4 regions of the Pseudocolwellia antarctica genome follow, and region 1 is predicted to be linked to each of the others. Evidence: predicted binding sites of a transcription regulator. Region 1 holds the regulator's gene; each other region holds the start of a gene.
The links. Region 1 encodes MetJ, which represses methionine synthesis genes. Its sites were predicted from a motif close to TAGACGTCTAGACGTCTA; they were not measured.
Positions count from the first base shown of each region.

Region 2: a site for MetJ is predicted at 5,410-5,427, ahead of ACPUVN_RS04760 (cystathionine beta-lyase). Genes of this name have one in related genera too.
Region 3: a site for MetJ is predicted at 4,140-4,157, ahead of ACPUVN_RS01375 (homoserine O-succinyltransferase). Genes of this name have one in related genera too.
Region 4: a site for MetJ is predicted at 3,277-3,294, ahead of ACPUVN_RS01240 (methylenetetrahydrofolate reductase). Genes of this name have one in related genera too.

Region 1 covers NZ_CP187926.1:3,410,054-3,418,508, reverse strand. The annotation lists gene ACPUVN_RS14845 (adenylosuccinate synthase) at 1-122, shown strand, start outside; gene ACPUVN_RS14840 (malic enzyme-like NAD(P)-binding protein) at 770-2,011, shown strand; gene ACPUVN_RS14835 (hypothetical protein) at 2,501-2,914, shown strand; gene metJ (met regulon transcriptional regulator MetJ) at 2,925-3,254, opposite strand; gene metB (cystathionine gamma-synthase) at 3,466-4,623, shown strand; gene metL (bifunctional aspartate kinase/homoserine dehydrogenase II) at 4,694-7,159, shown strand; gene ACPUVN_RS14815 (hypothetical protein) at 7,218-8,455, shown strand, end outside.
Region 2 covers NZ_CP187926.1:1,076,950-1,085,404, reverse strand. The annotation lists gene ACPUVN_RS04785 (YHYH protein) at 184-1,218, shown strand; gene ACPUVN_RS04780 (hypothetical protein) at 1,483-1,794, shown strand; gene ACPUVN_RS04775 (helix-turn-helix domain-containing protein) at 1,938-2,123, opposite strand; gene tnpA (IS200/IS605 family transposase) at 2,170-2,613, opposite strand; gene ACPUVN_RS04765 (putative 4-mercaptohistidine N1-methyltransferase) at 3,212-3,970, opposite strand; gene ACPUVN_RS04760 (cystathionine beta-lyase) at 4,200-5,381, opposite strand; gene ACPUVN_RS04755 (DUF302 domain-containing protein) at 5,635-6,087, opposite strand; gene ACPUVN_RS04750 (hypothetical protein) at 6,213-6,449, opposite strand; gene ACPUVN_RS04745 (DNA polymerase II) at 6,624-8,455, opposite strand, start outside.
Region 3 covers NZ_CP187926.1:309,415-317,869, forward strand. The annotation lists gene ACPUVN_RS01365 (hydantoinase/oxoprolinase family protein) at 1-1,895, opposite strand, end outside; gene ACPUVN_RS01370 (glycoside-pentoside-hexuronide (GPH):cation symporter) at 2,611-3,939, opposite strand; gene ACPUVN_RS01375 (homoserine O-succinyltransferase) at 4,247-5,188, shown strand; gene metH (methionine synthase) at 5,300-8,455, shown strand, end outside.
Region 4 covers NZ_CP187926.1:273,629-282,083, reverse strand. The annotation lists gene ACPUVN_RS01265 (TetR/AcrR family transcriptional regulator) at 1-145, shown strand, start outside; gene ACPUVN_RS01260 (MlaC/ttg2D family ABC transporter substrate-binding protein) at 293-907, shown strand; gene ACPUVN_RS01255 (RNA methyltransferase) at 1,111-1,569, opposite strand; partial or broken gene ACPUVN_RS01250 (YgjP-like metallopeptidase domain-containing protein) at 1,755-2,268, shown strand; gene ACPUVN_RS01245 (pseudouridine synthase) at 2,427-3,143, opposite strand; gene ACPUVN_RS01240 (methylenetetrahydrofolate reductase) at 3,311-4,291, shown strand; gene ACPUVN_RS01235 (DsbA family protein) at 4,318-4,956, shown strand; gene ACPUVN_RS01230 (hypothetical protein) at 4,980-5,165, shown strand; gene ACPUVN_RS01225 (YajD family HNH nuclease) at 5,363-5,707, opposite strand; gene ACPUVN_RS01220 (electron transfer flavoprotein-ubiquinone oxidoreductase) at 5,957-7,606, opposite strand; gene ACPUVN_RS01215 (electron transfer flavoprotein subunit beta/FixA family protein) at 7,892-8,455, shown strand, end outside.

The sequences.
Region 1 (8,455 bases):
CAGCTAATGCTATTGCTTACATTAAGCGTATTGAAGAAATTACAGGTGTTCCAGTTGATATTATCTCTACTGGGCCAGACCGTAACGAAACGATTATTTTAGTTAATCCATTTGATGAATAGTTAAACTGTTCTTCATCTTCAAAAAGCTACTCATTTGAGTGGCTTTTTTTATGCCTAAAATTTATCAGTAGAATAATTACTTAACCTGAACTCTGGATAAGCAGTTATGTCTAATATTGTTATTTACCCCTCTAACGTCGTTGCCTGAATGGATGCAGGTACTTAGTTTTTATCGGGAATAAAAAAACTGTATTTTTATTGCTAATAGCCAGCTATTAGTCAAGAAAAATGTTCTTGTTATAGAATTAAATTCCAACATTAGGAGAGTAATAAATCATTTAAACAAATGGTGTTGCAATAATTTACTTATAAAGTATTGAAAATCACTATTTTACAAAACCCATTATTCAGAGTTCAGGTTACTTACTAAGTTTTATGCATTGTAATTATTCATTTTTCCTAATGAAAAAAGTAGATCACTTAATTAATCAAATTGGTATAGAAGCTTATAAATAGAAGCCTGCAGTGAAGGTAAGGTTGTAATTATGGGTTCTATAGAGTTTATAAGTATTGTATATAGTGAAACACTATTTAAATTACAGGGTCATTGGTGATTTTTCGTGTTATTTTATTCAGATAATAATAAACCGTAATTTTTGTACCTTAGTATGTAATATTACATCCCACTTTTATAATTAGGACATTCAATGACAGACTTTCGCCAACAAGCACTTGATTATCATCAATATCCAACTCCGGGTAAAATTAGTGTAGAACTTACAACAGCAGCAGAAACTAGCCTAGATTTATCATTAGCTTATAGCCCTGGTGTTGCGGAACCTGTAAGAGAAATTGCGAAAAACCCTGACGATGTTTACAAATATACAGGTAAAGGTAATACCGTTGCCGTTATCACTAATGGCACAGCAATTTTAGGTTTAGGCAACTTAGGGCCTATGGCGTCAAAACCTGTAATGGAAGGTAAAGCATTATTATTTAAACGTTTTGCTAATATTGACTCTTTTGATATTGAAGTAAAGCATAATACCGTTGAAGAATTTATTAACACAGTAGCTAATATTGCTGACAGTTTTGGTGGTATTAATTTAGAAGATATTAAAGCGCCAGAATGTTTTGTGATTGAAAAAGCCTTGATAGAACGCTGTAAAATACCAGTGTTTCACGATGATCAACATGGCACGGCTATAGTAACAGCGGCAGGTATGATCAATGCATTAGAAATACAAGGTAAAGATATATCATCAGCTCGAATTGTTTGTTTAGGCGCGGGTGCTGCAGCTATCGCTTGTATGGAGCTTCTTATTAAATGTGGAGCTCAGCGTGAACAAATATACATGTTGGATACTAAAGGGGTTATTCATACTCGACGTGATAATTTAAATGAATACAAAAAGCTATTCGCTAACAATACTGACAAGAGAACATTAGAAGATGCCATTGATGGTGCTGATGTATTTGTTGGTGTTTCAGGACCGAACTTATTAACAGCTGAACATGTAAAAATGATGGCAAACAATCCTGTTATATTTGCTTGCTCAAACCCAGATCCGGAAATAAAACCTGAACTTGCCCATGCGGCACGCAACGATATTATTATAGCGACAGGGCGTTCAGATTATCCTAACCAGGTAAACAACGTTTTATGTTTCCCGTTTATTTTCCGTGGTGCGTTAGATGTTCGTGCTAGAACAATAAATGATGAAATGAAAATTGCCGCAGTACATGCAATAAGAGCCTTAGCTAAAGAAGAAGTGCCTCAAAAAGTATTAGATGCAAGTGGCGTAACTAGCTTAGTCTTTGGTAAAGAATACATCATACCTAAGCCTATGGATCCTCGCTTATGTGCTAATGTAGCTCAAGCAGTTGCTAAAGCTGCGGTAGATTCAGGTGTAGCTGCTTTAGAATATCCGGAAAACTATATGCTTTAGACATCACCAAACCGTGTGATTAGTTGTAAATATAATTAAGGGCGTAAGCCCTTTTTATTTGTATTAAATCTGAATAATATATTTTCGGGTTTTGGTCTTAGGGCTCTAAATAAAATTCATCTATCAATGCTCATGCATAAGTAACCTGAACTCTGGATAAGCAGTTATGCCTAATATTGTTATTTAACCCTCTAACGTCGTTGCCTGCATGGATGCAGGTACTTAGTTTTTATCGGGAATAAAAAAACTGTATTTTTATTGCTAATAGCCAGCTATTAGTCAAGAAAAATGCCTTGTTATAGAATTAAATTCCAACATTAGGAGAGTAATAAATCATTTAAACAAATGGTGTTGCAATAATTTACTTATAAAGCATTTAAAATCAATGTATTACAAAACCCATTATCCAGAGTTCAGGTTAAGTAGCAAAAAAATTAATTGTTTTGTATATAATAGAGCTAGGTATACATCAACGTAAAGTATTGAGTAATGGAAGAAACGTTACCTATAACTATTAGTACCAGTGAAAGTTTAGCAAAACGCTATAACAAATTAACGAGTGTGGTGAACAAGCAAGAAGCTCAAGTTAATTTTCAAACGTTGGCGGCGGGTTGGTATGAAGATGAAAACAACATTACCCAACTAAATATGATCTTAGTAGGTAATGATGAATACCTGCAACAATTGGCGCTTGAGAGTAGTGATGATAAAACCGAGATCTCTGATGATGTAATGCTTTACATCAATCAAACTCAGTTAAAGTGTCTTATCGCGATAACAGATGCTGAAATGGAGTTACTAGATAAACAGCCCAAAGTATTATCAGGCTATATATCAATTAAAGTGAAAAAAGTGATTAACGAAATTGCTGAAAAACAAGGGTTACTCGCGTTACCCTTGTAAACTTTTGTGCTTAATCATCTTCAGTATCATAAGCACTAAAGTCAGTAATACCTTTAGCTTCAAGTATTTTACGAACACTTGCAGGTAACTTCTCATTATTGTCTTTAGCTAAATCGTTATCGTCTGGTAAAGGTTGACCAGTAAAAGCATGTAAAAATGCTTCACATAATAATTCACTGTTAGTTGCATGGCGAAGGTTATTAACTTGGCGACGAGTTCTCTCATCAGTTAATACCTTGAGAACACGTAAAGGGATAGATACAGTGATCTTCTTTACTTGTTCGCTTTTTTTCCCGTGTTCGGCGTATGGATTAATATACTCGTCATTCCACTCTGCCATAAGTTCTACACCTTTTATAAAGAAACATGTTATTGAAGGTAAAAATCAATTACATAGATAATAAACCAATTTTACTGTTTGTGAGCCTTGAGTCAATAACGAATGTGTAGAAGTTTAGAAGTCTAAAATTTCTTGACCAAATATAGTAAAGCGTTTAGAGTTTTAGACATCTAAACATCTATTTAAAAATGTACGCACAGCTGGAGTCAAAATGACCAAGAAAAGTATGGCAACAATAGCGGCAAGGGCTGGTATTAATAGCGATAAACAACATGTTGGTGTAGTGCCAGCAATACATTTATCAAGTACGTATGCATTAAAAGGCTTTAACCAAAAGCGTGATTACGATTATTCACGTACTGGAAACCCAACACGTGCAACTTTTGCGGGTGCAGTAGCTGAGCTTGAAGAAGGTACTAAAGGTATAGTAACCAGCACAGGTATGGCAGCAGTGCATTTAATTTGCCAATTACTAACAACTGATGATTTGTTAGTTGTGCCTCATGATTGTTACGGTGGCAGCTATAGATTGTTTACCCATTTGGCTAAAAAAGGTAACTTTAAACTCATTATTGTTGATCAAAATGACGATGCAGCTTTAGCTGATGCTTTTACACAAAAACCTAAGTTGGTGTTAATCGAGTCACCAAGTAACCCATTATTACGCATTGTTGATATTGAAAAAGTAACAAAAGCAGCACATGACGTTGGTGCCTTGGTTGCTGTAGACAATACGTTTATGTCACCACTTTTACAAAAGCCGTTACTTTTAGGTGCTGATATCGTTTTTCATTCAACAACTAAGTATATTAATGGTCATAGTGATGTGGTCGGTGGTGTTTTAGTCACTAAAGATGAAGCTTTAGGTGATGAACTCGCTTGGTGGGCAAACTGTATTGGTATTACAGGATCACCGTTCGATAGTTATCTTGCTTTACGTGGCTTGAAGACTTTGCCAGTAAGAATGAGACAGCATCAAATAAACGCCGATAAAATAGCAAATTTCTTGAATGAGAATGATGCGGTAGAAGTTGTGTATTATCCTGGTTTAGCTGATCATCCTGGCTACGAAATTGCTAAAAAGCAACAAGTAAGCGCTGGCGCTATGATGAGCTTTGAAGTAAAAGGTGGTGTTGAAGCCGTTAAGAAATTATTTGAAAACTTAAATATGTTCACCTTAGCGCAATCGTTAGGTGGTGTTGAAAGTTTAATTAGTCATCCATCAACCATGACACATGCAGGTATGGAAATTTCAGCTCAGCTAGAAGCGGGAATTACACAGTCGTTAGTACGTCTTTCAGTTGGTATAGAATACGTAGACGACTTAATTGAAGATTTAGAGCAGGGGCTTTTAGCCTGCCAAAAATAATAATCACTTATCTACAGTTGTTAACACTAAAAATAAACAGCTGTAGAATTAAATATTCTTGTTGGTATAAATGAAATCAGTAAACGAAATAGAACAACTAGTTAGTGAAAATAATCAGTTAGCAAAACATGCTATTCATGTACATAAATTTGGTGGCAGCAGTTTAGCTAGCGTCGAATGTATCGAGCGTGTTGTTAACATTATTAAAAACCATTGTAAGCTTAATGACTTTGTAGTGGTTTCTGCTAATGGTAAAACGACTGATGCTTTAGTTAATATATACCAACAAGCACTTGATGCTTCTGCTGAACTTGACGCTTCTATTCATGGGCTTCAATTAGCTCAGCAATTGCTGATTAATACCTTACTTAAAAGCCATTCAAAACAGCTAATCACATTACTTGAACAAGACATCGAGTTATTAAAAGCTTGGGTCGTTAATACACCTACTGATGATAAAAATATCGAGAAAAACGAAGCTAACATTCTTGCTTTAGGTGAGTTATGGTCAGCACGTTTATTGTCAGCTATATTAAGTGAGCGAGTATGCCCAAGCTACTTTGTTGATGCGCGCGACTTTCTTGTTGTTAATAACGACCAAGATTGTGTGGTTGACGATAGCTTAAGCCAGCAGCAATTTTCAGTTTTATTACAAAACGAAAAGCTAGCCGTAGTTACAGGTTTCATTGCTAAAAATGCAGCAGGGGATAACTGTACTTTAGGTCGTAATGGCAGTGATTACTCAGCAACTATTGTTGCCTCGTTAGTGGGTGCATTACATGTCACCTTATGGACAGATGTTGATGGTATTTACAGTGCTGATCCACGTATTGTTCCGCTAGCAAGAAAGCTAAACCGTTTACCTAATGGTGTAGCAAGAGAGCTAGGACGTTTAGGCAACCCTGTATTGCATGCTAAAACGCTACAACCGCTCGAAAATCATAGTGCACACTTACATATTGCTAGCAGTTTTGATCCAAATACTAGCGGCACCGAAGTGGGACGCTTTGGTCAAATTGCTAAATCTGAATTATCGGTTACTTATCTTAATGACCTAATCATCGCGAAATCAGTCAGCTTAACAGGCTCGTATGGTGAACAAGCCATTAAACAATTTTCAGCTATTTGCTCTGATATCAATGCAGGCTTTATTGTTATTACGCAAAACAGACAAAAAGCTTTAAGCCAATGGTTAGCAAGTCATGATACTGAAGTATCTTTCACGCCTGTTTCTATCATCGCTATTGTAGGTCATGAAGTGGCAAAGCATGGTGATGTAAAAGCTCAATTCAAACGCGCCTTAAAAAACTACCAAACTATGCATATAGTTAGCTCGACTAACGAACATAGTTTAATTGCTGTTTTACCACATTCTTGTACAGGCGAGACGGTGAATAATGTTCATCATGATATGACAAAAGACGCTCGCCATATTGGTGTTGTAATTGCTGGAGTTGGTAATATCGGTGAACGCTTCTTAGAAATGTTACCTGCACAAATGGAGCGTATACCTGCACTTGAGAATGTTCATTTAGTAGGATTAGTTAGTTCGAAAAAAGCCATTATTAGTCGTGATGGAATTGATGCAACCCAAGCTTATGAGCTTTTTCAAAAAGAAGCTACGCCGTACAAAAAAGAAGATTTATTATCATGGTTATCTAACCACCCATACGATGAACTGATTGTGGTTGATATTACGCCGAGTGAAGACTTTAGCTTGTTATACCAAGAATTTTTTGAAAAAGGTATTCATGTTATCGGTGCCAATAAGTGGGCAGCATCATCGTCTACAGAGCAATACAATAAGCTTTTTAATACAGCGAAGAATAATCATAGTTTATGGTTAGGTAATACAACCGTAGGTGCTGGTTTACCTATTAATTTTGCGATCGATAACTTGTTAGAATGTGGTGATTCAATTAAAGAAATATCAGGTATATTTTCAGGGACATTATCTTGGTTATTTGAAACCTATGATGGCTCAGTACCTTTTTCTGAGTTATTAACGTCAGCGTTAGCGCAAGGCATTACTGAACCAGATCCGCGTGAAGATTTGTCAGGTCGAGACGTACAACGTAAGTTATTAATTTTAGCGCGTTTAGCCGGTTTCGAATTAGCTTTAGAAGATATTGACTGTCAAAACTTAGTACCTGAAAACCTACAAAGTTTATCAATTACTGAGTTTTTAGCTAACCTAAATCAACTGGATAGCTACTTTGCCGATAAGCTTGAACAAGCGAATAAACAAAATGCTTGTATACGTTATGTAGCGGCTTTTATTTGCGAGAGTAATAAACTTAAAGCGAAAGTAAGTTTAGAGGTATTACCTAAGAATGATGCTTTTGCAAACCTGACACCTGGCGATAATATTTTTAAAATTATTAGCCAATGTTATGAAGATAATCCGCTTATTATTAGAGGCGCTGGCGCAGGAAGAGATGTAACATCAGCAGGCTTACATTCAGATTTAGCTATAATCTGTAAAAGGTTAGCACACAGAAAACAACCCGTTAAATTAAAAGGCTCTCAGCAATAAGCTTGTGAGCTTTAGATGTTTATTTTTTAGGATGTTAAATGATTATTTTATGTAATAGATGGCTGTAAGTATTAGCCAAGATACAAATTTTACCACGAGTGTGAAAAACCTTTCACAGCAAATTTTTGGTAAAAATCCGAAAAAAGAATCTATGCTTCAATTAGCGGTAGGGTATTTTCATATCGCAAATATCCAACAGCTTGCAGCAAAAGAAGTGTCAAATAAAGCAGAGAGTGATGTAAGAAGTCATACAAGAAGTAGAGTCAAAAATCATGCTAATGATTTAATTAGACATGATTTATATCGAGAGCAAAGATATACGCAACTTGATAATCTTTGCCGAGATATTTTATTGTTATCAGAAGGTGATTCGTTTACCGAAGATAACCGTAAGTCAGCTCGCTTATTAGCAACAATACAATTGCTAAGTCCTAACGATATTAGCAAAGTTCCAGCATCTAATGAATTAAATAAACCTCTGTATAAAGCAGTATTGTGCTTAAGAGTATTAGATAAGTTATGTATTGATAACTCTATTTCAGAGCCTTATATTAAAGAACGCTTAGCTGGTATTCCTCCAGAAAAGTATGCTCGTTTCTCTTCAATTGACCCTATCTCCTATAAAGGGTTTGTAGAGGAAGTTAAAATTCCTCTGATAAAAGCCGCACTATTACAAGATATAGGAAATAACCATCCTGATGCTCAGCTGATCTTAAAAGGAAAAAGCGGTAAAGAAGATCCTTTTAGAGTGCTGAGTGTAGAAGACCGAAAAAGTTTACTGCAAATTGATTACCGAGAAACTATTAAATATCTTGTTGAAGGAATTGGTGTCGCTAAATATGTAGGTAACTTAAAAGTAGAACGAGATTACTTTGATGTAAAAGAAAAACAAAAACTACTTTTTATTAAAACATTATTAAAAGGCAGTATTAACCCTAAAAAAGGCATAGGAAACTTACTTAAAGTTCCTCAAATTTACAGCTCAATTGTTTTATCAACTAAATCAAACTACAACTACGCGCTTTTACCTAAGGTGTATCAGGCATTGTATAAAAATGCAGAGAAGGGCGTTTGCCATCATATTGTTGTTGATGCGATGCACGCGATCACAGGAACCTTTCCTTTAGGCTACGGGGTTACTTATATTGCTGAAAATACCCAAGGCGATAAACAGTATTGTTATGAATATGCCATTGTTAAAGGTTTGTACCCTGATAATCCAGAAGCACCTTTGTGTAGAACAACAACACGTAATCTATCTTTTATTTCTTTCGGGCAAGATATTGTGGTGCCTAA
Region 2 (8,455 bases), 2.2 Mb from region 1:
AAGATCAATTATAAAGCGCGCAAAACTTACAAGTTTGCTAATATACGTAATAGTATTTATACCTATATACTATTTCTACTGAACGCTTTATTCTTAATCAGGTCTGTTAGATCCCATCCTTATTTAATAATTAATTGACTTACTATTAGAACCATCAAATACTGGATCACAAGGACATAATTTATGACTCTTCTAAAATATAGCCAAATAACGGGTATTGCTTTTTGCATTTCCGTATTAGCAGCCTGTAATGATACCGAAATAAAAGCAGAAAGCTCAGCATCACCTCAACCCGTTAAACAATCTGCTAATCTAGGCATTGATTTATCTGTTTTCTCACAAGGCGCATTCAGCCAAACGCCTAAAATTGTAGACTGTGAAACGGCTCAAGGCACAAAAACAACGTGTTATGAAATAATTACAACTGGCGCACCAGCAGGTAGAGTTCCAGGTCCATTTTGTCCTCGCACTACAACCGATGGAGCTGAAGTCGCAGGTAAATGGTTCAGCAAAGAAGGTAAAGGTGATCTTGTTGATCTAACAGGACAATTTATTCTTAGCCTTGACGAATATTATGGTGATGAAAAATGGGTACTTTACGATGCAGAAACCAATACAATTCGCTATACAGCAACTAAAGAATCTTGCTCTGGTGCTGCTCGCCCTGACGTAGAAGAACAATACAAACAAAACTGTATAGAGTGTGAATTATCTTATCTTGAAGATGACTTCAGCTTAACTTATCTTATTCCAACAACACCTATTCCTGCGGAAGAAACAGGCAGAGTATCAACTGTAGGCTTAGCGCTTGACGGAACTGAGTTATCAGCTCCGGCTCCAATAGAAGCTATATTAGGTAGTTATACCATTGCTGCTTTTGATGACTGTGGTGGTCATATTAATTTACATCAAGGTTATCATTATCATTCCACAGCAGGATGTACCGATACTCAAACATCTAAAGATGGTCATGCACCACTTATAGGTTATGCGGTAGATGGTTATGGCATCTACGCGATGAAAGATATACAAGGTAACGAAGAATCACTGGATGAATGTCGTGGTAATACTGATGATGCACGAGGTTACCATTACCATGCAGCAAGCCCAAGCGAAAACCTGTTTATTGGTTGCCTTCATGGAGAATCAATTAGTGCTGGCGGACCTCCAGGTGGTGGTGATGGAAAGAAAGGACCTCCTCCAGGTCATAGCCACTAGATAAAAAGGCACCTAAAAAGGTTAGTTAACCGGAACTCGGGATGATGGATTTCGTAAGGCATAGATTTATAATGCCTTACCTCTAAATTATGAGGGTTAACTTATCTAAATGATTTTTACTTCCCTAATGTTGGTATTTAGTCCGTATACCAAGGCCTTTTTATTCCCGATAAAAACTAAGTATCTACATCCATGTAGGCAACGACGGTAGTCGGTTAAATAACAATGTTAGGCATAATCGCTTATCCTAAGTCCAGGTTAGTTATGACAATTAAATTTAGAAAAGCTCTTACGCTGTTAGCATGCAGTGCTTTATTTTTTACCTTAGGACAAGCTAATGCTCATTCAGGACCACTGAATGAAATTGCAGTAAAAGCTTGTACGAGTAAAGAAAAGTCACAAATGTGTCAATATGAAGGAGGTCATAACGACCTTTATCTAGGCACCTGTCAATACATGGCAGATGAACTTATGTGTGTTAGAAATCAGCCTATTCAGTTGATTAAGCCCGTTGAAGAGAAAGATAAAACACAACATACACATCAGCATAGTGACAATCAATATGGGTTTAACTAAGCTAAGTTAAGTTAAACCTAACATATATAAAATAAACTAGCTGAGCATAGTTATGACTAATTATTCTCAGCTCAAATTCATCAAGTCCTGCTTAGTTCAACCTTTACTTAATCAAAATAATATAACGTAATTCCCTATTTCATTTATTTAAATTTATAGCCAACACCATAAACAGCAGAAATAGGATTTAAACCGTCTTCAATGTGGTTTATCTTTTTACGTATATTTTTAATATGGTTATCTATATTGCGATCCGACATATCTAACGCTTGGTTATAAAGTGTATTAATAATATCTTCACGCGTAAACACTCGCCCAGCGTGACTCACGAATAGCAGAAATATTATAAAATTCTCGGCCGCAAGCGACCGAGTTTCAAAACAAGTTCAGTGGATCGCTATTAATTTCTTTACCATCTAATTCGATTAACTGTTCTTGAACATATTTCCTGATAACTTCTTCTGTTGCGTTACCAATCGTTTCAACAAAAAAGCTTTGTGTCCATAATTTACCGCCCCAGAAATACTGCTTTTTAATTTCAGGATAACTTCTAAAAAACTCACAAGCAGTTATACTTTTAATTATTTGCATAACATCGCTTGGCGACTGTTTAGGGATCCCTCTAATAACCATATGAATATGGTCACTCGGAATTTCTAACTCTACGATATCAATATCGTAGTCATATCCTACTTTTTGAATAATTGCTTTCATTGTTGAACGATAAGGTTCAATGAAGACTTTGTGTCGATACTTTGGTATCCACACAAAGTGGTACATTAATCTAAAGACATGATGTGTATTTCTTTGAAGTTCCATATGAAGAATAGCATTTACTGGGGTCCCCCCAGTATACACTATCCAGCACGGGGGCAAGCCCCCGAGATTTACGCTTCGCTAGTTAAAAGCCTGATAATTTATAGAATAAGGTGATAAATAAGCACCTTATTAGCTCTAGACCTCTTAGTTTCTCGACCCTAAAGGTAAAACATAAAAGCGCTAACTAAATACAAAATTTCAGGAGTTAATCCGAAGGCGAATAATACTTATTTAATTGCAGTAGCTGATTGTTCTAAGCCTACTACTACTCGATATGAATCCCCCCCCTTGAAAGTACAATACCCACTAAAAGTGTATCGTCCAAACCAAAACCTATTTTATCAGCAGCTAGCCATACCGAAGAATAAAGACTCGCTCGAGTTTAAGTTACTTACCATTTATTTTATTCAGTGCCTTTAATTTATTAATTTGTTATGGCACTTGTATTTACATTAATGAAATGGGAAGTAATCAAGTGCTCTGATATAAATACCAGTACAGAAAAACACTAGCACGGAGATAAACCCTACCAGCACCAATGCTTAGCTTAACCTTTGAAATGTAAAATATAAACTAACAACTCAAGGTATTAATTCGTTTAACGTATACGTTTCCATATCGTCATTTGAGCTAATGTATGTTGATATTTTCTCGCCGTTTCACGAATAACAAAAGGTACATCTCTAGGGGCCTCTAACATTTCAAAATTCGCACCTAACGTTTCTTTCAAACCATCTAGTGACGTTATTTCATCGCCATGAGCATTTTGATAACCACCTAACCAGTTTTCCTTTTTTGTATAATCTTCTAACCAGGTATAAGGAGAAGTTAAGATAAAAACACCTCCAACATTTAACCGAGAATGAATATTTAACAAAAATTGTTCAGGTGAATGAAGACGGTCAATCAAGTTCCCTGCAAAAATAAGATCATACCCTTTATACATATCGTCAAGATCACAAGCATCACCTTGTTTGAATGAACATTTGTCTGCATATTCCGTATAACCTAAATCAGCTAATTGAACAGTTTTATGTTCAACTAAATGTCCTTCTGTTTTGACATGATAATCTTTACACCCTTTTGTTTTTAGCTCTATAGCTGTAGTGATAAATTGGTGAGAGTAATCAACAGAATCAACTTTCTCAAAATATTTTGCTAATTCAAAACTAGTACGACCCACAGCACAGCCAATATCTAACGCTCGTCCCGTCTGCTTTTGCTCTTGAGCAATACTTCCGCATATTTCGCCACAGACTTGGGCAAAGTTATCAACACCAAAATAAGTGTCACCATAATGAAAATCTATATATTGAGAGACCAATTCTTCGGCTTCATAAGGGTTAATAATATCCACGCAATATCCTGTAATTAAATAACTTAGTATAGATTAAGAACGGATTAAGCCAATTTAGTTTTCAATTAAAATATTTAAGATGAATGGCATGACTAAAAATGAAGTGAGTTACTGATTGAATAAACATTTAAGCTTGTAGTAAAGATGTGAAATAAGAGCTCAAATAAAGACATTTGAATAAGTCATTATTCGAGCTCTTATGAAAGGATATAGTGAGATTTAAATAAAATTAAGCTTGATCTAAAACCGCGTTAAAGCGTTCGAAACCTTTGGTTAAATCTTCAATTAAATCGTCTACATCTTCTAAACCAACATGTAATCTAATTAATGGAAATTCGTATTTCCATTTGGTTTGAGTACGCATAGATTGCACGTTTGAAATCGCTAAAATTAAGCTTTCAAAACCACCCCACGAATAGCCCATTTTAAAATGCTCCATATCGTCAAGTAATGCAGTAATTGCAGCTTGTGTTCCCTTGTTTAATACAAAAGAAAACAAACCATTTGAACCATTAAAGTCACGTTCAAAAAACTCATGACCAGGGCATGAAGGTAAAGCTGGATGAAGTACTGTTTCAACTTCTGGACGAGTCGCTAGCCATTTAGCAATTTTAAGCGAGCTGGCTTGATGCTGCTTTAAACGAACACTTAACGTACGAATACCACGTAAAGCTAAGTATAAATCGTCTGGCGAAGTGCACTGCCCCATGATGTAACTATTCTCACGAACTTGTGGCCAGTATTTTTCAACAGCTGTTGCTGTGCCCAACATAACGTCTGAATGACCAACAATGTATTTAGTCGCCGCTTGTACTGAAATATCAACACCATGATCGAATGGCTGAAAGTTAACCGCTGCACCCCATGTATTATCAAGCATTACAATACAGTCATGTTTATGAGCAACTTCCGCAATACCTGGAACATCTTGGATTTCCATGGTGATAGAGCCTGGAGACTCTAAAAATATCAGACTCGTATTTTCTTGAATAAGCGCTTCAATACCTATACCAATTAACGGATCATAATAAGTGGTTGTAACACCCATTTTAGCAAGAATTTTTTCACAGTAATCACGTGTAGGTTCGTAAGCGTTATCGACCATTAAAATGTGATCACCCGTTTTAACAACCGAGATAATAGCGTTAGTAATAGCTGCGGTACCTGAAGGATATAAGGCACAGCCAGCACCACCTTCTAGTTCAACCATAGCGTCACTAAATGCAAACGAAGTCGTAGTGCCGCGACGACCATAAAATAAGGTTTGATTGGTTTTATTAACCGCCGCTTCTTTCATTTGTTTAACAGACTCGAATACCACGGTTGAGGCACGTTGTACGGCTGGGTTTACCACACCATTTGTCCATTTTGCAGCGCGTCCTGCTGATACGACTTTTGTTTCAGTTTTCATTTATATGATCTCACTTATTCAAAGCTTATAGCTATCTAGCCATCTATAATGTATTTATAACCTGATTAGATCAAAGGTGCACTAACTTTATCAAAATTAAGTTATCTGGAGCGTACGTAACACTGAGTAAAAAAACTAGGTAGACAAAATTGTTTAGCTTAAAAATTTTAGTGAAAATTGTTAAAACTAATAAATCAAAGAAGCTTACCTTCATCTGTCTTATAGATTAAATACTAAATTTATTAATCGTTATCTATTTAACTACAACAGCCTCAGACAACTTACTCAACACATCTAAAACCTTATTAATAATGGCATCACAACCATTCATATCATGTCTTTTTTGTAAATAATCAGGGTTATTGTATGTTAACCAAACTTTATTATTCGCGCCTTCACTCACCATAACCTTTTGAGGTAAATCGATCGCTACGCTTTGAGCACATACCATTAAAGGTGTGCCAACTTTAGGGTTTCCAAAAATAATCACTTCTGTTGGTCGCAACTCTAAATTCACACTTTTCGCATTTTTTTGATGATCAATTCTCGCGAATAAAGTTAACCCTTTTTCCTTAACAATATTTTCAAAACGATCAGCGGTAACTTTTACTGAATAAGGACTTTCGTATTTAACTAAACCATTATTAGCAATAACAGAAAATGATGTACTAATTATGACTAAACCTAGTAATAATAACTTTTTCATTGGTATGCCTCTATGGATTAATGTCTTTTATGAATATATAGCTTAACGACTTGCTGCTAATAATTTATTCATTATTTGTTACTAAACATTTTTAGATGATTAAAAGTAAATGACTAAACAATAAACTAATCATTACAAGCTGTAACTGCTGGAATATATGTAAGTTTACTTTGCTGAAACATTGTAAATACCAAGCTGAGCTTACTTTCAACATATAAAACAAGATCAGCTTCACTATCTGGATAAGCACTAACTATATTCTCATGTAACCAGCCACCATACCCAAAACCGACTAATGGTAAATCATTAGGTTCAATCGCATGTTCTTCCGCAATTTCTACAATCCATGATTTTGCCGTCAATTCAAAATACCATGCATGACTATGGACTCGGCCATTCGCTTTGACATTACCATTTATGTATAAACTTCCAGACCAATTTATTCCTGACAATATAATCATATAATGATCTCAATAAAATTAACGTTGTACCTATTTTACATACTTGCTTAGGGTTATTTATTTTTAGGCACGTAACTAAAACAACCCCATTTGCTTATTTGTCACTTCATTAAAACTCGATCCAACAAAAGGTAAAATACCATCGGCTACCGCTTCTAATTGTCGGTCTATATAAAACTGATAATCTAACGGCGCGGTTAGGTATTCTTTTGCCTGAGGTCCATTTAAGGTGATGTAGTATTCGATCCTGCCTTTGTTCTGATAGCGTAAAGGTTTACCCTGCTCTTGATTGATCATATCAGCCAAGCGTGCGGCTTTTACATGCGGAGGAACGTTTTTAACGTATTCATTTAAACGACGGCGTATACGCTTTCGATAAATTAATTTCTCATCAAACTCCCCTGCTAAGGTGCGCTCTACAATATCGAGTATGTAATCAGCTGTTGGTTCATCATTAAACACTTTTAAATACAAAGCTTGCTGAAATTCTTTTGCAAGGTCTGTCCAATCGGTTCTTACAGTTTCTAAGCCTTTGTAAACCATTTGCTGACGTTCGATGCCGGTTGCTTCATCACGAACTAATATCATGCCTGCGTAGCGTTTTTTGGTGCCTACATCCAATCCTCGGATTGTTGGCATTAAAAATTTACTGAAGTGAGTTTCAAATTCAATTTCTAATTCGCTATGCACACCATGTTCGTTTAACAATAACTGATCCATCTTAGTATTAATCAGTTTTTGTAGCTGTTTACCTAAAACCAGACTTTGCTCTTGGGTTTTGTCTAAGCCAACATGTACAAATATAGAATCTGTATCGCCGTAAATCACCTTATAACCTTCAGTTTCAATCCACTTTGAGGTTATTTTTAACAACTCGTGGCTACGTTTTGTAATTGAGCCTGCTAAGCGTGGATCGAAAAATCGACAGCCCGTTGATCCTAAAATTCCATAGAACGAATTCATGATGATTTTTATCGCTTGAGATAAAGCAGCGTTTTTCTCAACTTTCGCTTTATCACGTTCTAACCATAGAGATTGAATAATGTCAGGCAAGAAGTGATTTTCTCTTGAGAAATAAGCACCGTCAAAGCCTTTTATCGGATTATTACGTTGATGTTTGTCGTCTTCTAAACCTTCAATTAACCCCATAGGATCTACATTAAAAGTACGAATAATACTTGGATATAGGCTTTTATAATCAAGCACTAAAACGTTGTCGTATAAACCTGGCAACGAATCCATAACAAAGCCACCTGGCGATACTAAACCCGACTCGCCATCACCCATATTCGGCGCTACATAACCACTTCGATGAAGCTTAGGTAAATACAAATTCGTAAAAGCTGCAACCGAGCCGCCAATCCTATCTATAGGTAATCCCGTCAGTTGGGCACGTAATATGGCAAATTCAAGCAGCTGTGTTTTTTCAAAAATCAACCAAACTAAACGGCAATCTTCAAGGTTATAAATAGCGAGGTCTTGTTTGTTGTTATGAAAATTATCGGTAATTTCTTGAACACGGTTATCTACGTCTTTTACTTTTTTACCGGTATTTAGTAGTGTATTTGATACATTTTCGAGGGAGAAGCTCGGAAAGTTATAAGTCGCAGTTTTTAATAAGTCGATACCATCAAGTACGACTCTACCCGCTATTTCTATAAATTTTTGGTCACTGTTAGCATTTTCTCGCCAATAAGGTTCACTGCCATCTCTGCCGATTGATAATTTGATACCGAGTAAATCGCAGCGTTTTTGAAACAAACTAAAGTCAAAGTTAATCACGTTCCAACCGATCATAATGTCGGGATCATAAACCCGTATCCATTCAATAAAAGCGCTCAGTAAAGCTGATTCAGATTCAACCCAGTGAATATACTCAAGCTCGGTTTCTTCTGGCTCGCCAATCA
Region 3 (8,455 bases), 1.4 Mb from region 1:
CCTTCAAAGTATATTTGGCTGTCAGCCATTTTACAGTCGTCTAAGGAGTTTGCTCTTTGACTTTGAGGCATCATAGGTAATTCGCCGCCACTTGCTGTAGCAATAGCACGGAGCATGATAATTTCATGACCTGATTCCAACGCAAAAGTAAATAATTGAGTATGTTCATTATCAAACTGTGACTTAAGGCCTTCTATGCCTTTTTCTTGTAAATCTGATAATGTAAATTCAACAGATAACTGAAATGCTTGTCCCGTATATCTTAAGTCTGCTTGAAAAGATATTTCTTGATTTGATTGAGGAATGCCATCTGCAATAAGTGTAGCGCTGGCTCTTTCTTGTAATTCATTTAAAGCATTTGCTAATTCGTCTTTAGATGTGTCTTCTAGTAATTTAACGAATGTTTTTGATGCTTCATCTCGTACCTGAGTTGTCGCATCGCCATAAGCACATAATACGCCAGGGCCAGGAGGAATGATGGTTGGCCAAGCTTGAGTTAAAATTCCGAGTGCGTTGGCATGCAATGGACCTGCACCACCAAAACCAACAAGTGCGAAATCTCTAGGATCGAAGCCTTGTTCTACCGATACTAATCTTAAGGCGCCAAACATTGCTTCATTGGCTATTTTAAGAATACCTTCAGCAGCTTCTTCCACAGATAATCCCATAGGTTCTGCAACTGTTTTAACAGCCGCTACAGCAGCAGCTTTATTGATGGCCATTGCACCACCCAGTTGAACGTCTGAAGGTAAATAACCTAATACAACATTCGCATCACAAACCGTTGGTGCTGTTCCGCCTTTCATATAAGCAGCAGGGCCAGGTTTAGCTCCAGCAGATTCAGGCCCAACTCTTAAAGCTTTAGTAAGTTCTGGAACAAAAGCGATAGAACCACCGCCAGCTCCTACTGTACGAACGTCAACAGAAGGTGCGCGTACAGTTACATCAGCAACACGAGTTTCTCTTCTAACGCGAGCTTTTGCATTTTGAATAAGTGCTACATCTGTTGAGGTACCACCCATGTCGAAGGTGAGAATGTCTTTGAAACCCGCTTTTTGGCAGAAATGTATAGCACCTGAAACACCACCGGCTGGACCAGACATTAGAAGGTTCACAGGGCTTTCAGCTGAAGATCTAGCTGAAGCTAAACCACCATCAGAACGTAAAATCGAAAGATGTAAATCATCTCCCATTTTGTCCATTAATGAACGGCTTAAGTTGTCAACGTAACGTGCAACTTCTGGACGTACATAGCTGTTAACTATGGTTGTTTCAGTACGTTCATATTCTTGCATTTCAGGAACTAGGTCGGTAGATATAGAGATAGGAATGTCGGTAAATATTTCTGCGGCAACTTCTTTTGCACGTTGCTCATGACTGGCATTTAAGTAGGAGTTAATAAAACAAATGGTTAGTGCTTCAACTTCACCTGTGCTTTTTAATTTTTCGAGTTGTATGCGTAAACTGTCTTCATTTAAAACATCAACTATTTGTCCATTCGCATCAATTCTTTCATCTGCTTCAATAGTTAATTCAAGTGGAGCGAGTAATGGCTTTTTCAAGAAACTTACCCAGGCACCCAAACCACCAGGACAGAAAGAGCGGGCAACTTGCAAAACTTGTTTATAACCTTTAGTTGTTATTAAACCTACTTTTGCCCCTTTGCCAGTTAATACAGCATTAGTGGCGACTGTTGTGCCATGCATAACACGGTCTATGTTACTAACATCAATACCTGATTGTTCACATATTCTTGCTATACCATTTAACACTCCAACGGATGAGTCTTCTGGTGTTGAGGGAACTTTTGCTGTGAAGGTTTCACCATTGACTTCATTAATGAGAAGCAGGTCGGTAAAAGTTCCACCTACATCTACGCCTAATCGATAACTCATACTGCACTCCAGTTTATCTGTTACTTAATGGGGTTATATTTTTAAATATATTGTTTGTTCTCTGCTCGTTGTAATTGTTATTTATGTAACGCTAAGATTATTGTTTTATTTATAGCTGTTTATTTATATTGATTTAACTGCATTTGATGGATGCTGAAGTTTAAATTGCATTTGATATGCCAAGTTAGTCTATTTGGTTTTAACTTATTGTTTTTTAATGTGTATGTCGATATTTTCGTTTTGTTCGTTAATGTTTTAACCCTATAACAAGAGAAATCCCATTTCATAATGAAATATATTTTTCAATATAAACCAAATTGAAATTATTGATTTGTGTCAGCTCACCAGAGTAGGTTTTATAAATTATTGATTTAATATCGTTAAATATAAAGAGCTAGGATTTAGTGTACTGAAGTAATTATTTGATTTTTCATATTGGAATATAATTTACTGAATTTTACATGATGTGAAATGTTTATATCTCTATGAGGAGTAGCGAAGAGTTAGATTAGGGATAGATAATAATGAGTATTGAGCTTTAAGAAAATGGTGATGTTAAGCCACCTTTGCTAGATAAATACTCATATGACAAAGGCTTTGTTTCATAAGGTTTTAGAACTTTATAAAAGGAGTTTTAGATGTTGTTAACATAATTTTAAAACTCACAACATCTGGTATTAAATAATGCTAATTACCTTATGATAAATAATCATATTTAGCTGGTGGCTATATCTATTTCTTTACTAATTTCCTCAATCTTTTTATTGTTGAGGGTATATTTAGTCATAACCCAAGCAACGATAATTGAACCAATAGCTGGGAATATAGTGAAGGATAAAAGCAAACCCTGTTTAGTCGCTTCTGTTTGTTCTACTTCTGCCTGATAACCATAATAAGCAAGAAGCCAACCAGCAATCGCTCCACCAAAAGCAACGCCCAACTTGATGAAAAATACAACTGACGAAAACACCATACCGTTATTTCTAACGCCTGTTTTCCAGTATCCGTAATCAATCGTATCAACTATTTTTGCCCACAATAATGGCGTTGCCATTTGTAAGAAGAAATTCCATAAGAAAAACATAATAAAAGCTAAGGTTATTTGTGAGCTATCAACCCAATAACTAGCAATACACAAAGCTGCGGCTATCAACTGTAAGCTTATATAAGCTTTAATTTTACATACGCGTTTGGCGAGCTGTTGTGATAACGCACAACCTAATATGCTGCCAATCATACCTATTGTCATAAATGCCGTGATCAGATCTTCTTGTGATAAAAAGTATTTCACGTAATAAACGGCTAGGGTTGCTCTAAGCACTTGGCCTGTTAATAAGAATAATCCAGCGATGCATAAAATTCGCCATTGGTCATTTTTCCACAGCACTTTTAAATTGTTTTTAAACGAGTTGTCTTTAACTGGCGGTTGGAACACGCGTTCTTTAGTCCCCGCAAAACATAATAAAAATAGAACAACACCCAATACACTCATAGCTGTCATCGTGAGTTGGTAACCTTTAGCCGAGTCACCTTCACCAAACCATTGTACTAGCGGCATAGTTAAAGCTGCCACAATAAGCCCACCGCACATACCGCAAACAAATCGATAAGATTGTATAGAAACACGTTCTTGAGGATCTTTAGATAATACGCCGCCTAAGGCAGAGTAGGGAATATTGATGGCGGTATAAGCAAGCATCAACAATATATAGGTAATACTCGCATAGACTATTTTTCCTGTTGATGAAAAGTCAGGTGAAATAAAGGCGAGTACGCTGATAATGCCAAAAGGAATAGCTAACCATAATAAGAACGGCCTAAATTGACCTAAAGAGGTTCTCGTTTTATCGGCAAAGGCGCCCATTAAAGGATCGGTAACCGCATCGATTAGTCGAACACCTAAAAATAAGGTACCAACTACAGCAGGTGATAAGCCGACAACATCAGTATAAAAAATTAATAAAAACATCATCACTGTTTGGAAAATAATGTTACTTGCGGTATCACCTAAACCGTAAGCTATTTTTTCTTTTATCGTAAGCATAGAAGTCTCATCTTTATTATTGATTTAATTTTATGTAAGCGCTTTCAGTCATGTAAAAAGAGTATGGGAAAACACAATGCTTATCAATACTTATTCCTATTTGTATAGCTTTGTTTATATCTATGAGGTTCACATAGGAAAGCACGAACAAAAGGTTAAGTGGGGATATACTTTTAAGTTAGGTAATAGTTTAAATCATTTAGACGTCTATACGTTTAGATGTTGACATGCTCAATACTAAAAATGCTATAATCAATTGAGCTAAATTACGCATTTGAAGATTTATTTATTCTATAGGTTAAGTATTATGCCCATTAAAATTCCTGATAAATTACCTGCCTTATCTGTTTTAAATAATGAAAACATTTTTGTGATGTCTGAACATCGTGCAGCCAGTCAAGAAATTCGTCCGATGCAAGTGGCGATACTTAATTTAATGCCGAATAAAATCGAGACAGAAATACAGATTTTAAGAATGCTGTCGAATACACCGCTACAAATTAACCTTGAATTTGTGCGTATTCATGCAAACGAATCTAAAAATACACCTAAAGAGCATTTAGAAAATTTTTATTGTTTGTTTGATGATATTAAACATAAACAATACGATGGCTTAATTGTTACAGGGGCTCCGTTAGCATTAATGGATTACGACCAAGTAACTTTCTGGGATAAAATTTGCGAAGTATTTGATTGGGCAGAAGATAACGTAACTTCAACCATGTTTTCGTGTTGGGGCGCTCATGCGGCTTTGTTTTATCACTATGGTTTACAAAGACATTTAAGAAAAGAAAAACTATCAGGTGTCTTTAGTCATAAACCAACAGATATTAAAGAATCGCTAACACGCGGTTTTGAAGATTTATTCAATGTGCCTCATTCTCGTTATGGTTATATAGATAGAGAAGATTACTTATCTATACCTTCACTTAAAATTATCGCTGAGTCTGAAGAGGCGGGTGTTTATGTTGCTGCCAGTAAAAATAAAAAACAGGTATATTTAACTGGGCATCCAGAATACGATGCTGAAACATTACATGAAGAATTTTTACGTGATATAAAAACAGGTGGCACACCTGTAGTACCTAAAAATTATTATCCAGATGATGATCCTGAACAACAAGTAAGTAGTAATTGGCGTAGCCATGGTAGTTTACTGTTTACCAATTGGCTTAATTATTACGTATATCAGATTACTCCGTATAAATTAGATGCCAATAATATTAAAGCTATAAACCCTAATGATTAAATAGAAAAATAATTTATTTAATACTATAGATTGCGGCACTTTCAACAACTACGGTGAGTTGAAAGTTGAGCAATCTCTAATAATTTTAAAGACCTTTTATCGGAAAATATGATGCAAAAGTCAGCTAGTTTTGAAATATTTGAACAACAACTTCGTAAAAACATCTTAATACTTGATGGCGCAATGGGCACCATGATCCAGGCTTACAAGTTTGAAGAGCAAGATTACCGAGGTGAGCGTTTTGCCGATTGGCATTCAGATGTAAAAGGCAATAATGATATGTTGGTGCTTACACAGCCCGATATTATTAAAGCGATACACAATGAATATTTAGAAGCTGGCGCAGATATACTTGAAACCAATACTTTCAACGCTACCACTATCGCAATGGCTGATTACGATATGGAAGACTACAGCGCTGAAATTAATTTAGTTGCTGCACAAATTGCTCGCCAAGCTGCCGATGAATTTACCGCAAAAAATCCTGATAAACCTCGTTTTGTTGCTGGTGTTTTAGGTCCAACAAACAGAACTTGTTCAATATCTCCAGATGTAAACGATCCTGCTTTTCGTAATGTAACCTTTGATGAATTAAAAGATGCTTATATCGAATCAACTAAAGCGTTAATCGAAGGCGGTTCAGATCTAATATTGATTGAAACTATTTTTGATACCTTGAATGCTAAAGCCGCTATATTTGCAGTTGAATGTGTATTTGACGAATTAGGTGTACGTTTACCTGTGATGATCTCAGGTACTATTACTGATGCATCAGGTCGTACATTATCAGGACAAACAACCGAAGCTTTTTATAATTCATTACGTCATGCTAAACCTATCTCTTTTGGTTTGAACTGTGCTTTAGGTCCAGTTGAACTGCGTGAATATGTGCAAGAACTGAGTCGTATATCAGATACCGCTATTTCAGCACATCCAAATGCTGGTTTACCTAATGCCTTTGGTGAGTATGACTTTACCGTAGAAGACATGAATACCCATGTAACTGAATGGGCAGAAGCGGGCTTTTTAAATATTATTGGTGGTTGTTGTGGAACAACGCCTGATCATATTAAAGGTATGGCTGATTCGGTTGCTGGTAAAGCACCACGTGAAATAAAACCGCGTGAAGTTGCTTGTCGTTTATCAGGCTTAGAAGCGCTAACGATTAATGGCGATAGCTTATTTGTAAACGTAGGTGAGCGTACAAACGTTACAGGTTCTGCTGTATTTAAACGACTGATCACAGAAGAAAAATTTGATGAAGCCATCGCGGTTGCTTTACAACAAGTAGAAAACGGCGCGCAAATCATCGATATCAACATGGATGAAGGTATGTTGGATTCGAAAAGTGCCATGGTGCGCTTTTTGAATTTGATTGCTGGTGAACCTGATATCGCTAAAGTGCCAATCATGATCGATTCGTCTAAATGGGACATTATCGAAGAAGGCTTAAAGTGTATTCAGGGTAAAGGTATTGTTAACTCTATCAGCATGAAAGAGGGCGAAGATATTTTCCGTCATCAAGCTGAATTGTTACGCCGTTACGGTGCTGCTGTTATTGTTATGGCATTCGATGAAGTAGGGCAAGCTGATACACGCGAACGCAAATATGAAATTTGTCATCGTGCATACCATATCTTAGTTGATGAAATTGGCTTCCCACCAGAAGACATTATTTTTGATCCAAATATATTCGCCGTTGCTACAGGCATTGATGAGCATAATAACTATGCTGTTGATTTTATCGAAGCCGTAAAAGATATTAAAGACAACTTACCATACGCTATGATTTCAGGTGGTGTATCTAATGTTTCTTTCTCATTCCGTGGTAATAACGCCGTACGTGAAGCGATTCATGCTGTGTTTTTATATCACGCGATTAAGAATGGCATGGACATGGGTATTGTAAATGCGGGTCAACTCGCTATTTATTCAGACATCCCAAAAGATTTATTAAAAGCTGTTGAAGATGTTATTCAAAACTCTGATGACGGTGCTACGGAGCGTTTACTTGATGTTGCTGAAGAATATCGAGGCGAAGGTAGCAAAGCAAACAATAAAGCTGATTTAACATGGCGTACACTCCCTGTTAATAAACGTTTAGAGCATTCATTAGTTAAAGGTATTAACGAATTTATTATTGAAGATACGGAAGCTGCTCGTTTGATTGCTGTACGTCCGCTTGATGTTATTGAAGGTCCGTTAATGGACGGTATGAATGTCGTAGGTGACTTATTTGGCGCTGGCGAAATGTTCTTACCTCAAGTGGTTAAATCTGCTCGAGTAATGAAACAAGCGGTTGCTCATTTAAACCCATTTATTGAAGATGAAAAAACTGAAATAAAATCAAATGGTAAAATATTATTAGCTACCGTAAAAGGCGATGTGCACGATATTGGTAAAAACATTGTAGGTGTTGTTTTACAGTGTAACAACTACGACATTATCGACTTAGGCGTTATGGTGTCTAGCGAAAAAATACTACAAGTTGCGAAAGAAGAAAAGTGCGACATTATTGGCTTATCAGGCTTAATTACACCGTCACTTGATGAAATGGTACATGTTGCCAAAGAAATGAAGCGACTTGATTATCATTTACCTTTATTGATTGGTGGAGCAACAACCTCTAAAGCCCATACCGCCGTTAAAATTGAACCTCAGTATGAAAACCCTGTTGTTTATGTTTCTAACGCATCACGCTCTGTGTCCGTAGTAAGTGCATTATTATCTGATGAACTTCGTCCTGCTTTTATGGAACGTCAAAAAGAAGAATATGCAAGAGTAAGAGAACGACATTATAAAAAAGGACCTCGTTCTACGTTAGTTTCTTTAGAAGCGGCGCGTAAGAATGCAGTGCCTATTAGTTTTGAAGACTACACGCCAACAACACCTGAAAAATTAGGTGTAACTGTTCTTGATGATATTGATTTGTCCGAAGTTAGAAAATACATTGATTGGACGCCATTTTTCATGACATGGCAGCTATCAGGTAAGTATCCGCTTATATTACGTCACGAAGTTGTAGGCGAAGAAGCCACTAACTTATTTAATGATGCGAATGCAATACTTGATGATGTTATTAATAATGGAAAACTAAAAGGTAAAGCGGTATTTGGATTATTCCCAGCGCATCGTGAAAATGATGACTTAGTTTTATTTACAGACGATACCAGAACAACAAAGCTTGAGCGTTTTCATCAATTACGCCAACAAAGTAAAAAACCAGCAGGGCAATACAACCGCTGTTTATCTGATTATGTCGCTGAT
Region 4 (8,455 bases), 1.4 Mb from region 1:
TATTAACTTTAGCCAGGTCTCTTATTTTATCGTATCTACTTTTCATGGTTCTACAACATTAAGTAAAAGCTCGAAGAACGTAGAATTATTTGAACAAGTAATGAATGAGTTATGTAAATACCTGAGAAACCTAAAACAGGCTTAACATTTCTTAAACTAAAAAAAAAACCAATAATTGATAACATTATGTATATATTAATTACAATTTATTATACTTAATGACTAGCAAACCGAGCGGTCGGTATGGTAGCATTCACCTATTGCAAACACACTGAATTTTTAAGGTACACACATGAAGAACATTTTTTCTCTTTTCTCTTTTATCACAGCGCTATTTATGAGTGTTTCTGCTTATTCAGTAGAAGTAGTAGAAGTTTCTCCTTATAAAGTTATTGAAACTGTGGGCCATAACTTGTTCGAACGTATTGCTAATAATCAGCAAGAAATTGAGAAGTTTCCTGATTTAATGAGAAATATTGTTGATGAAGAATTAATGCCATACATTGATTACAGATATGCTGCATATAAAATTTTAGGTAAGAATTTACAAACAAGCACTAAAGAACAAAGAGAAAATTTCGTTCTTTCTATGCGTCAATACTTAATACGTACTTACGCTAATGCATTAACGCAATATAAAGATCAAAAAGTGACTTATGAACCTGAAAAAGACACGAATGGAAAAAATATTGTTTCTGTAACAACCCAAATCATTGACGGACAGCGTCCAACAATTGACATTGATTTTAAATTGCGTAAAAACAGAAAAACGCTTGAATGGAAAGCATTCGATATGGTGGTAGAAGGTATTTCTCTTCTTTCTAGTAAGCAAGCTGAATTAAGTACGCGTATAGCTAAAGAAGGTATTGAAACGGTAACACTAGAGTTAGCGTCTATTACTAAGTAATGAATTGCGCTAATACTTAATTAGCGTAAATGATGTAAAAAATCCCTTGTTAAGAATTCATGTTCGCTGTAATTCTTGTTCCCCATTAAAGCTTTTTAATGGGGATTTTTTTTGCCAGAAATTTCACTTACCCAAACTAAAGGCTAACTATACTGCGGAACATGTGGAGAGGTAGTTACCTGGGTTGAAAGTTTTAGACAAAGTTAATGATTTGAGAAATCATCCCCTTTTGCCATTCTATCGTACAAAATAACATTCACTGTAGCTGCCAAATTCATACATCCGTTCGTTGGAATATAAATAGTTTCTCGACAAAAATCAGTTATATGTTTTTTTAAAGTGCCATCTTCTGGGCCAAAAATATAAAAGGCTCTAGGCGGATGTTTATAGTCAACTAATGATTTAGCTCCATCTACCAATTCAACAGCTACCGGCACACAACCTAAAGGCACTGTATTTTTAAGATCTTCAACACCAATTAAAGGGATATCTAAATGCACTTTGTTTTTATCTGTGTAAAAAGCTTTAGCTAAATCATATCTTTTACCTGTGTAATATACAGAATGCACACCATAACAACCTGATGCTCGCATAACTGAACCTACATTTTCTGGTGATTTAGGATTAAATAATCCTATACATGCATATCCCTTTTTACTCATTTTATACAACTCGTTTATTGATTATTCATACTAACTGGTCTTGCTAGCAACGTTATAAGGCCGAGATTATACCTATTTTTAGTCTTGATAACAGTTAGGTATTTTGTAAATTACACTTAAGTTTATTAGAAAGTATTAGTGATAAAACATATAATAAACTCAGTTTATTTTTATTTATCGATACTATGAGTTCATCTTTAAAATACCTATCTGCTTACTCAACTGAGATCACTGATAAAATTCAGTTGATGCTTAACGCAGACACGCTTAAAACCTTTCTTATTAATAAATACCCTACTCCGCATAATATCTATAATGATAAAGCCTTACGTGAATATACAATGGGTATTAAAAATCAATACCTAAAAAAGTCTAATCCACTAAGCCAAATTAAATACGATGATAAAATTCACGTTATTAATAATGCACTAGGATTACACACTTACGTGTCTAGAGTTCAAGGTAGTAAACTGAAAAGTAAAAATGAGCTACGTGTGGGTAGTATGTTTAAAGTGGCTCCTGAGCCATTTTTGAATATGATTGTGGTACATGAGTTGGCTCATCTAAAAGAAAAAGAATCATAATAAAGTTTTTTATAAGTTGTGCGAACACATGCTGCCAAACTATCATCAATTAGAGTTTGAATTAAGAGTTTACCTCACTCAACTTGAACTGAAAGGTCCTATTTACTCAAATTAATATATGACTTTAGACGGAACTGAAAGTTTGATACCACTAAAGTTAACTAAATAACCTGAACTCTGGATAAGCAGTTATGCCTAATATTGTTATTTAAACAAATGGTGTTGCAATAACTTACTTATAAAGCATTTAAAATCAATGTATTACAAAACCCATCATCCAGAGTTCAGGTTAAATATATTTTCTACTTCATCAGCAGTTAACTCACGGCTTTCACCAGCTTTTAAGTTTATGTCTAAATCTAAGCTGCCAATTTTACTTCGATGTAATTGCATCACTTGGTTGCTAAAGCGACCAAACATGCGCTTAATTTGATGATATTTACCTTCCATTAATATCACTTTAGCTACGTAGTCTGACATTATTTCAAGTATTGCTGGCGCTGTAGTTATATCTTCATATTCGAAATACATCCCCTGCTTAAAAGCTGCGATGTAATCTTGGGTAAGTTGTTCTTTTAAGGTTACTTGATAGACTTTAGGGACTTTACTTTGAGGTAAGGTTAATCGTTCAGACCATCGACTATCATTAGTTAATAACATTAAGCCGGAAGTATTTAAGTCTAAACGCCCGACAATATGTAAGGTTTCTTTATTAGGAAAATGCAGTAAATCAATAACAGTTTTATGTATTTCATCTTTAGTAGCACTTACGACTCCAACAGGTTTATGCAACATAATATATATAGGCTGTTCTTTCTGTAATATTTTATTGTTAACTGCAATAACCGAAAACTTATTAATTTGAAACGCAGCATCTGTAATAACAATCTCATCAACCATTACTTTCTTACGCGCTAACAATAACTTAACTTCTCGTTTATTAACCGAAAGTGCAGTGCTTATAAATTTATCAATTCTACTTTTCTGCATTATTTGGAGTGTTCTCGTTACTACTATTAAGGTGTATTCTACAGAATATTTACATTACCTCTAAATCACATCGTATTATATTTTACTTCTAGATAATTGAGCCTTGACAAATTTTAGTAACTGTAAGATTATATAGACGTCTAAACGTCCATTAAAGAATTTAACTTGTGAAAAATGAATCTGAATTAAAAGCTCGATATAACGATATACACCGTGGTGTTTATTTTATTGGTACCACACCACCTAAAAGTGATACCCCGCTTGATCAAGTAGATAGCATTGCAAGTAAGTTATTAGAGCGTGTAAGCGATATAGACTTTGATGGTTTAATTGTTTACGACATTCAGGATGAAAATTCTCGCACCAGTAAACCTAGACCATTTCCGTTTAAATCGACTCACGATACTCGCTTATATTCGTCACTTTTAAATAAAAAATCTAAGCGTCCAGTTATCACTTATAAAAGTGTTATTCAATCAGATGCTGAAGCGTTTGACGATTGGGCAAATGAAGCTTGGGAAACTTATGGCGTTAAAGATGTTGTATTAGTAGGTAGCCCTTCTAAAAAAAATAACATATCTCTTTCTTTAGAAAACGCATATAAAACCTTAGTTGATAATAAGCATGACTTTTTTATTGGTGGTGTAACAATTGCTGAACGTCATGCAAGCAAAGGTAATGAACACGAAAGGCTGATTGAAAAGCATAAACAAGGCTGTAATTTCTTTATCTCTCAAGCTATCTATAACCCACAAGCAACCATTGATATGCTGACTCGTTATGCTATTGAATGTAAGCAACAAGGTTTAAAACCACAACGCTTAATTCTTACATTTTCTCCTTGTGGCAGTAAGAAAACCTTAGAATTTATAGACTGGTTAGGTGTTAGTGTTCCTGAAGCGACAAGCTTGCGTATACTTAATGCAAATAACTCGTTATATGAATCTATCCGCATTTGTGTGAACAGCTTACAACAGATTTTAGATGCAGTTTTACCTTACGATTTACCATTAGGTTTGAACATAGAAAGCTTAACAAACCGTAAAGAAGAGATAGATGGCTCTATTCTTTTGTATAAGCTATTACGTTCAAAGATGGAAAACTATTTAGCTAAAAAAGAATTAGACTTATTAATCAGTAAACATTAATCGTATTTACAGACATAGGATCTACTATGAATAAAACCCTTATTTATGTTCACGACCCTATGTGTAGTTGGTGTTGGGGATTTGAACCCGTTAGAAGCAAACTATTCAATAGTATTGATAGTTCCGTTAGTATTAAACGCTTTGTAGGTGGTTTAGCGCCAGATTCAAATGAGCCTATGCCACAAGACCTACAAAACATGTTGAAAGATACTTGGCGAAGAATAGAGCAAAATATTCCAGGTACTGTATTTAATTTTGATTTTTGGACTAAGTGCCAACCAAGACGTTCAACCTACCCGTCTAATCGCGCCATTATTGCAGCTCGTCAGCAAGGAGTTGAATATGATGAGCAAATGACTCACCTCATACAAAGCGCTTATTACAGTCAAGCTAAAAACCCGTCTGACGAAAGCTTACTTATCGAGCTAGCCTCTGAATTATCTAAAACATCTAACTTCAATTGCGAACAATTCATCAACGATTTAGGTTCTAAAGAGATTCAAGCGTTGTTTGAACAAGAGTTAGATTATACTCGCAGCTTAGGTGTTAATGGTTTTCCTAGCTTAGTTTATCAGTCAGGAAATAAGCTTTACTCGATAGGTCTCGACTATAACAACGCTGACAATATGTTAGCTCAAATTAAACAAGTTGATGGGCTGAGCTAGAGGAGTTAACTTTGAAGCTAATAATGAAAACTGAATTTGATAATTTGAGATTAAATTCGGCTCACCAATATGAAGTTGATAACAATGGCGATAAGCAGGTAGTGAAAATATACTGTAATAATCAGCTTATCGCTAAAAAGCTTAAGCAGAAAAAGTCTATCCGTTTTTTTGGTGCTGACGGCTATGAAAAACATCTTACGGCTGAATGAGTGCTAAATAAGTTAAGCTCGTTTCAAAGTTACTTTTTATAAAATAAAGACTTATCTGATCACTCCTAAATAAGTCTATTTATTCAAAAATCACATTAAAAATTTTCCATTCAAAAAGTTCATTTTCCAACTAACGCGACTACCTAAAGTATCATTACACTACTATTAGAATATTACTTTATTACTCTATTACTCTATTACTTTTTCAGAAGCGACTTTAAATCAGCAAACGGATTGTAGGTTGCTTGCTCTTGATTAGTATCGCCCGCCTTTACTTCAGTGCTGTAGTTAGCATGATCTGTGTATTTCGCATGTTCGTTGTCGTGGCAGTAGATGCACAATAGCTCCCAATTAGAACCGTCATTAGGGTTGTTAGTGTGATCATGGTCGATATGATGAACCGTTAACTCTCTAATATTAGAATATTCAAATTCTCGAGCACATCGTCCACAAACCCAAGGGTATAATTTTAATGCTCTATCTCTGTAGCCTTTTTCTTGGCTTTTATAATTGGCACTAGTGCCATATCTATCTGAAGACATTATCTACTCTCTTATTTCTATTCATACCTATTAATCCAAGGTAATCATTTTTATAAATCTTTAAAAGGATTATATAACGACCTAGTGAAAAACAAACAATTAATTTAGTGTTAATCAACCTAATAAATATAGAGAACCTTCAAGTTATACAGATAAAAAAGCCCGCTTAACGTTAATTAAGCAGGCTGTTATTCATAAAGCTAGCAGTTTAAAATAGCTACACCACAATGATATTACACATTGATGAAATTACATATTTGGATAATTTGGTCCACCTGTACCTTCAGGTGTTACCCATGTAATGTTTTGACTCGGGTCTTTAATATCACAGGTTTTACAGTGAATACAGTTTTGCGAATTAATAACAAACTTATCACCTTCTGGTGTTGCTTCAACTTCGTATACACCTGCAGGACAATAAAGTTGAGCGGGTTCAGCATACTTAGGTAAGTTAACACTAATAGGAATACTCGCATCTGCTAGTTTTAAGTGACAAGGCTGCTCTTCTGCGTGATTAGTATTTGATATAAATACAGAAGATAACTTATCAAAACTTAACACGTTGTCTGGCTTAGCGTAATTTATTTTAGGTGCATTAGCCGCAAGCTTAAGCTGAGCATGATCTAAAGAGTCATCTTTAAAGTTAAATGGTAATTTACCACCAAAAACATTCTGATCGAGCGTGTTATAAGCTCCACCAATAAAAGTACCAAACTTATGCATGGCTGGACCAAAATTACGCGTACTGTAAAGTTCGTCGTATAACCATGAGTTTTTATATTTTTCAGTAAAAGACGTTAGATCTTTCCCGCCTTCATTACCAGCAACTACCGCTTCAAAAATAGCTTCGGCTGCAAGCATGCCTGATTTCATCGCCGTATGATTACCTTTAATTTTAGCGTAGTTAATTGTGCCTGCATCACAGCCAACCAATATCCCACCAGGCATGGTCATTTTAGGTAATGAATTAAATCCTCCTTTTGCCATAGCACGAGCGCCATAAGAAACACGTTTGCCTCCTGCTAAATATTGGCTAATGGTTGGATGATGTTTATAACGTTGAAATTCATCAAATGGGCTTAAATGTGGGTTGCTGTAATTTAAGTCGATAATAAGTCCAACGAATACTTGGTTATTCTCAGCATGATATAAGTAACCGCCGCCATTAGTGTCCGACTCTAAAGGCCAACCCGCACTATGTACAACTAAGCCTTCTTGGTGTTTCTCAGGATCTATGTCCCAAATTTCTTTAAAGCCAATACCATAATGTTGCGGTGATGAAGCTGAATCTAAGCCGAACTTAGCAATAAGTTCTTTACCTAAATGACCTCGGCAACCTTCTGCAAAAACAGTATATTTAGCACGTAATTCCATACCTGGCTCAAACGAGTCTTTAGGTTTACCTTCCGCGTCTAATCCCATGTCACCTGTTATAATACCGCCTACGCTATTATCTTCATTGTAGATAACTTCTTGTGCGGGAAAACCAGGAAAAATCTCAACGCCAAGCTGCTCTGCTTGTTCAGCTAACCAACGGCACACATTGCCCATACTAACAATATAGTTACCTTCGTTATGCATGGTCTTAGGTACTGAAAAGTGAGGTAACTTAGTGGCTTTTTCTTCACTATTAAAATAGAAAATATCATCGCCTGTTACGGCAGTATTTAATGGTGCACCTTTTTCTTTCCAATCAGGAAATAATTCATTCATGGCTGTGGGTTCAAATACAGCACCAGATAAAATATGCGCACCAACCTCTGAGCCTTTTTCTACAACACACACCATTAATTCTTTTTCATTTTTTTGTGCGAGTTGCATTAATTGACATGCAGTAGCTAAGCCTGAAGGCCCTGCACCAACGATTACAACATCAAACTCCATCGATTCACGTTCCATAATATCTCCCACTGACAATCTACTTACAAATAAATTCAAACACTCGTTTGATTTTCAAACACCTGTTTGATAATATCAACAAATAAAGATAATTGGTATGTAAATACTAGCTTGAAATAAATATTTTACTCAGAAAGTTATTAATGTTTATTTTTAATGGTGAGATTTAAACAATATAACTAAGCTAAATTTACTCTACAGTTACTTTTACAACACTCTTTGCATTAACAGCTAAGATTAAAGTGAAGGTTTATCATAAATTAACTTGTACCATCAGAGGCTACGATGAAAATATTAGTACCTATAAAGCGTGTAATTGATTACAACGTAAAAGTTCGTGTTAAAGCAGACAATACCGATGTAGATCTTGCTAACGTAAAAATGTCGATCAATCCATTTTGTGAAATAGCAGTAGAAGAAGCTGTACGTCTTAAAGAATCAGGCGTAGCAACTGAAATAGTAGTTGTATCTATTGGTAATAAATCTTGCCAAGAACAACTAAGAACAGCCCTAGCTTTGGGTGCTGACCGTGCTATTCAAATTGATACTGAAGAAAAGCTTGAATCAATTAACATTGCTAAATTACTTCAAAAAGTTGTTGAAGAAGAACAACCACAACTAGTGATTTTAGGTAAACAATCTATCGATAGCGATAATAATCAAACAGGTCAAATGCTTGCTGCATTAACAGGTATGCCTCAAGGTACTTTTGCTTCAAAAGTAAGTGTTGATGGCGATAAAGTCAATGTAACTCGTGAAGTTGATAGCGGTTTACAAACAGTATCACTTACCTTGCCAGCAATAGTAACTACTGACTTACGTTTGAACGAGCCACGTTATGCTAAATTG